DNA from 2 places in the Peptacetobacter sp. AB845 genome. Region 2 is predicted to be linked to the other one. Evidence: riboswitches for the same ligand, from Rfam matches in the RefSeq annotation. Region 2 holds a riboswitch; the other holds the start of a gene.

Region 1 (3,436 bases), 1.1 Mb from region 2:
ACCTACTTCACCCTGACATCCAACTTCTGCACCTGAAATAGACGCATTAGTTTTTATTATATTTCCTATTATACCAGCTACTATTATAGCTTCGTTTACCTGTTCATCGGTTAAATTCATGTAATCTTTCATAGCGAAGAATATACCTGGTAGAACACCTGCAGAACCACAAGTTGGTGCAGTTACTATTATATTCCCAGAAGCATTCTGTTCAGAAGCTGCTAGTGCATAAGCGTAAACTAATGTAGAGAAGTCGTTAGTTTTTTTGAAGTTTTCATAGAATACTCCTGCTCTTCTCTTTAAGTGTAATTTTCCTGGTATTACTTCATTAGTAGCTAATCCTTCTTCTATTGATTTTTTCATAGCTTCTCTTATTGTATTTATGTGATCCATTATGTCACTATCTTCATTTTCTAATGCAAAATCAACTAATGTTTTGTTATTGTCTTTACACCATTTTACTATCTCGTCCATAGTACTTAGAGGATATGTTTCTTTAACTGCAGAAGTATTTCTCTTTCCTTCTTCAGCAAGAGACCCACCACCTACTGAGAATACTTCCCACTGTGCAGTAGTGTTTCCGTCTTTATCAAGAGCTTCAAGTAACATCCCATTTGGATGGAAGTCTTTTATTATATCTTCTCTCCATACTATCTCAACTTTTTTAGGAGCTATTGTTTTTATTATTATATAGTCAGTTAAATGACCAGCACCAGTAGCTGCTAAACTTCCATAAAGTGTAGCTCTAAAGCTATCTGCATCTGGATTTTCGTTTTTAAATCTTTCTGCCGCTCTCTGTGGACCCATTGTATGTGAACTTGATGGTCCGTTCCCGATTTTATATAACTCTTTTAAAGTATCCATATTATTCCTCCGTATTAAATAATTATTTTTATGTTTTCTATCTTTCTTTATTATACCTAATTTTTTGCAAAAAATATCGGTTTCTTTTAAAAAATTTGACATTGCCATGAAGTTTTTTAAATCGAATTTTTCTTAATATTCTTATTTGTTGTGCAAATTGGTGTTGCAATTTTTACTAGAATGTATTATTATTGCTTTAAGAGTTTAATTTAATATCTATAACCTGCGTAGAGGCGCTGTTTTCATTAGTAATACGGGCTAGTTGGCAAACTTATCTTGTATAAAAGGGAAAATGGCCGAAGAAATTATCTGGGCACAGATTTTTTCTGGGGTAGTATAGAATATATACTGCACTGTCACTTGTTTAGTGTTGAGCTACAAGGTTTACTTTGCTATAAGAATTTATAGACGTACAAGGTATTCCTTTGTGCGTCTTTTGTGTATATAGAACTTTTTTGACTGTTATTTAACTTTCATGAATAAGAATGTTATTTAACTTTTACAAGTAATTTATACATAAAAATTAACGTAGACCTAATTATTTAGCTTTAAAAGTTTAAATTTGCAGATAGAATATTAAAAATAATGTATAATGTTTATGAGGTGATTTTTAATGAAAAAAGTAAATTTAGCAGTAGTTGGTGCTACTGGTATGGTAGGAAGAACATTCCTAAAAGTTTTAGAAGAAAGAGAATTCCCAATAAATGATTTATATCTTTTCTCTTCTTCAAAATCAGCAGGTAAAAAAATAACTTTCGCTGGAAAAGAATACACTGTTGAAGAATTAACTGAAGATTCATTTACTGGAAGAAACATAGATATCGCTTTATTCTCAGCTGGAGGTTCTACAAGTGGAAAATTCGCTCCAATAGCTGCAGCAAATGGCGCTTTAGTTGTAGACAACTCTAGTTTCTGGAGAATGGACCCAGAAGTTCCACTAGTTGTTCCTGAAGTAAATCCAGAAGCAATAAAAGAACACAAAAAAGGAATAATAGCTAACCCTAACTGTTCTACAATTCAGGCTATGTTACCATTAAAAGCATTACATGATAAATACACTATAAAAAGAATAGTATATTCTACATATCAGGCTGTTTCTGGTTCTGGTGTTAAAGGTGTTGAAGATTTAGAAGAAGGATCAAAAGGAAATCCAACAGGATTCTACCCACATCCAATAGCTTTCAACTGCCTTCCTCACATAGATTCATTCTTAGACAATGGATACACTAAAGAAGAAATGAAAATGGTCAACGAAACTAGAAAAATCCTTTGCGATGATTCTATAAGAATAACTGCTACTACTGTAAGAGTACCAGTTAAAAACGGACACAGTGAGTCTATAAACCTTGAATTCGAAAAAGATTTCGATTTAGACGAACTTGTAGCTACTTTAGCTGCTATGGAAAATGTTGTTGTTGTTGATAACCCAGCAGAAAACCTATACCCTACTGCAGCTGAATTCTCTGATAGAGATGAAGTATTCGTTGGTAGAATAAGAAGAGATTTCAGTGTTGATAGCGGTGTAAACCTATGGGTTGTAGCTGACAACATAAGAAAAGGTGCTGCTACTAATGCAGTTCAGATAGCTGAAAAAGCTATAGAAATGGAATTAGTTTAAAATTAATTTATAAATTAAACTATATTTTGAGAATGTTTAACATAATATTGTAAAATATTACAATACTATTAAATAATTATATTTTTTAAGAAAAGGGGTCGATCTCAAATGTTATTTAAAGGTTCTGCAGTTGCTCTTGTAACACCATTCACAAAAGATAATAAGGTAAACTTCGATAAATTAGCTGAACTTATCGAATATCATATAGAAAACAAAACTGACGCTATAGTTTCTTGCGGTACTACTGGTGAAGCTACTACAATGTCAGATGAAGAAATACTTTCTGTTTTAGAATTTACAGTTAAAAAAGTAAACGGAAGAATACCAGTTATAGCTGGAACAGGATCAAACAATACTATGCATTCTGTTGAATTAAGCCAGAAAGCCGAAGCTCTTGGTGTTGACGGATTATTAATAATAACTCCATATTACAACAAAGCTAACAAATCTGGTCTTAAAAAACATTTCGTAACAATAGCAGAAAGCGTTAATATACCAATAATCTTATACAACGTTCCTGGAAGAACTTGTATGAACATATCTCCAGCTTTAATAGCTGAACTTGCTCAGGTTCCTAATATAGTTGCTGTTAAAGAAGCTAGTGGAGATTTAGGACAGGTTGCTGAAATAGCAAGCTTAGTTCCAGAAGATTTCGCTATATACTCTGGAAACGACGATTCAATAGTTCCTCTATTATCATTAGGAGGACATGGGGTTATATCTGTTCTTGCTAACGTATGCCCTAGAGAAACTCACGATTTAGTTGAAAAATATCTTGAAGGAGATGTTGAAGGTTCAAGAAAAATACAGTTAGATTTAGACGCTCTAATCGCTGCATTATTCATAGAAGTAAATCCTATACCAGTTAAAACTGCTATGAATTTACTTGGATTTGAAGTTGGAGATTTAAGACTTCCACTTGATAATATGGACCCTGCTAATCTTGAAGTTCTT
Region 2 (3,436 bases):
GTGGATATTAAAAATTATGAATATGCAGGAGTGAACAGAATCGAACATTTTGAAGTTGATGCTGGAGGAAAAGGAATCAACGTAGCAAAAAACTTAAAGGTTTTAGAAGAAGAGCCTATAGCGCTTGGCTTTATCGGAGGTAGAACTGGTCAGAATTTTAAAGAAATGATTAGCAATCTACAGATAAAAAACGATTTTACCTATATCTATGGCGAAACTAGAATTAATACAAAAATTGTGGAAGAAAATGGAAAAGTTACTGAATTTAATGCGGTTGGTCCAGAAATTTTACAAGACCGGATAAATGAGCTTATGGTAAAAATAGACGGATATGCGACTGAAGACACACTATTTGTAATTTCTGGGAAAGTGCCTCCAGGAGTAGATGCAAATGTGTTTAAAAATATAATCAAATTAGCTCATGATAGAGGTGCTAAAGTGGCTGTAGATTCATCAGGTGCTGTATTTGCAAAAGCAGTTGAAGAAAAACCTGAGATTATAAAAGTTAAGCTTAAAGAAATTGAAAGAGTTTATGAAAAAGAAAATATGACAGATGAAGATATTGTAGAAGTTATTAAAAAATATATAAGAGATGGTGTTAAATATGTGGCTATATCTATGGGGGAAAGAGGAGCCATATTTTCCAATGGGGAAGAAATTTTAAAGTGTAGTATTGAAAAAGTGAAAACTCACTCTACAGTGGGGGCAAGTGATGCACTATTAGCCGGACTAGTATACGGTATAGAAAATAGATTAGAGTTTGAAAAAACTGCTAAGCTAGCAACTGCTATGTCTGTTGGGGCTGTTATGACTATAGGAACAAAACCATCTTCAAAAGATATGATAAAAAAATTATATGAAGAAATTAAATTGATAAAATTCTAGTTTTTATAAAATTACATCTAATCTTTATATCTAGTTTTCATAAAAATTTAAAAAAATATTTTTATGATTATCTATGAAAAATATGTGAATTTTAAAAGGCTTGAAAGTAAGTAAAAGACTAAGATTGAATTGGTTTAATTGTATGAATTTTTTAGAAAAATTAAAAACTTAACATTTGAAAAAGAAAAATTTACTATTGACAGTGAAGTTTTTAGATGATAAAGTTTAATCATCAACTTAATATTTATCATTAAATGATAGAGGCGCGGTATTTATCAGTACATAATGACATAAGCAGGGCAGCTGTTGTTATCGAAAGGAAATATCGCCGAAGTTCAGATTTTGCACCGAAGTCTGTTCTGGGGTATCGTAGAATATGCGGTACACTGTCACATCGAGTGGAGCGCTATCTTGGTTAAATAAAAGGACTTTCCTTTTTATATTGTAAATACAGCCATAAATGCTATATTCTTTGTGATATATCATTTGTGGTTTTTTTTATTGTTTAAAAAGGGGAGGATTTATAAATGAAAAATTCGAAAAAATTATTTAGAATTATGACGATGTGTCTTATGATTGTCATGATGATGTCAGTAACAGTATTTGCGGAAGGAGAAGCAACTGAGTATGTACCAAAATTATACTCTACAGCTTGGGCACTTGTTCCGCCAGTAGTTGCAATAACACTAGCACTTATAACAAAAGAAGTTTATAGTTCATTATTCGTAGGTATAGCAGTTGGTGGTATATTCTACGGAGGTGGAAATTTTGAAAGAACTATAACACATGTATTAAACGACGGACTTATAGGAGTTCTTTCAGATCCATATAATGTTGGTATATTAATATTCCTAGTTATATTAGGGGCTATGGTAAGTTTAATGAACAGAGCAGGTGGTTCTGCTGCATTTGGTAGATGGGCAGGACAGCATATAAAAACAAGAGTTGGTGCTCAGATAACTACTATAATATTAGGATGTTTAATATTCATAGATGACTACTTCAACTGTTTAACAGTAGGTAGTGTTATGAGACCTATAACAGATAAACACAATGTATCTAGAGCTAAATTAGCTTACTTAATAGATTCAACTGCCGCTCCAATATGTATAATCGCACCAATATCATCTTGGGCAGCTGCAGTAACTGGATTTGTTCCTGGTGAGGATGGTCTTTCAGTATTCGTTCAGGCGATACCATTTAACTTCTACGCATTATTTACAATATTAATGATGTTAGGTTTAGTTCTTTTAAAAGTGGACTATGGCCCAATGAAATTACACGAAGATAATGCTAAAAAAGGAGACATATTCACAACAGGAGCAAGACCATATGCTTATAATGAAGATGATGGTAAAAAAGAAAATACTAAAGGTCATGTTTTAGATCTTCTTATACCAATATTCTCTCTTATAGTATTCTGTGTAATCGGTATGATATATACAGGAGGATTCTTCTCAGGAGAAAGTATAGTAACAGCATTCTCAAATGCAGATGCTTCAGTTGGTCTAGCACTAGGAAGTTTCTTTGCACTAGTTGTTACAATATTACTTTATGTACTTAGAAAAGCTCTTACATTTAAAGAATGTATGGATTGTATACCAGAAGGATTTAAATCAATGGTTCCAGCAATAATGATATTAACATTTGCTTGGGCTTTAAAAGCTATGACAGATAGTTTAGGAGCAGCTCCATTTGTTGAAGGAATAATGAAAGGTAATGCAGAAGCTCTAATGAACTTCTTACCAGCAGTTATATTCTTAGTTGGATGTTTCTTAGCATTTGCTACAGGTACATCTTGGGGAACATTTGGTATACTTATACCAATAGTTGTTGGAGTATTCTCTAATGACCACCAGATGATGATAATAGCTATATCAGCTTGTATGGCAGGAGCTGTATGTGGAGACCACTGTTCACCAATATCAGATACTACAATAATGGCATCTGCAGGATCTCAGAGTGACCACGTTAACCACGTTTCAACTCAGATACCATACGCTGCAACAGTAGCTGTGATATCTTGTATAACTTATATAATAGCTGGATTTACAAAATCAGCAGCAATATCATTAGGATTTGGTTTAATAGCTGTTTTAGGAACTCTAGCATTTATAAGAAGCAGAGAAAAAGCAAACGGAACTTATATAGAATAAAACCACTAAATAGATATACGATTGAATTCAGATAAATTAAAGTTGATGAGAGTTTGATTGTTAATTTAAAAAGCTTGTTAGAATTTTTTAATTGATTTATTGATTAAGAAATTATATAATAAATGATTCACTAACCAAAAAGAACCGATAGAACTGGGAACTCTATCGGTTCTTTTTATGTATATAGTGTATATTTTTAAGAAAAGTAAATATTATTTAAAAATCCTATATATATAAATAAGAACCTTCAATCGTTTTGGAGAGATATGTCAAATATAAATATTTTCGTTTGAAATGAGTAATTGTATTTTTATTGGGAATATATATATTAAAAGGGGAGATTATAATGAAAAGAAAAATTAAGACTACAGTAAAAGGATTTAGAACTATAGATG

Evidence for each region. A riboswitch is a leader RNA that binds a small molecule or an ion and turns the genes downstream of it on or off. The one in region 2 is predicted to bind lysine.
Region 1: another riboswitch for lysine. It lies ahead of ACK2WO_RS04250 (aspartate-semialdehyde dehydrogenase); the one in region 2 lies ahead of ACK2WO_RS09335 (Na+/H+ antiporter NhaC family protein).

The regions. Positions count from the first base shown of each region.
Region 1 is NZ_CP180001.1:867,887-871,322, reverse strand. It holds gene ACK2WO_RS04255 (L-serine ammonia-lyase) at 1-864, opposite strand, end outside; lysine riboswitch at 1,085-1,250, shown strand; gene ACK2WO_RS04250 (aspartate-semialdehyde dehydrogenase) at 1,478-2,482, shown strand; gene dapA (4-hydroxy-tetrahydrodipicolinate synthase) at 2,591-3,436, shown strand, end outside.
Region 2 is NZ_CP180001.1:1,974,404-1,977,839, reverse strand. It holds gene ACK2WO_RS09340 (1-phosphofructokinase family hexose kinase) at 1-885, shown strand, start outside; lysine riboswitch at 1,136-1,302, shown strand; gene ACK2WO_RS09335 (Na+/H+ antiporter NhaC family protein) at 1,413-3,041, shown strand; gene ACK2WO_RS09330 (pirin family protein) at 3,388-3,436, shown strand, end outside.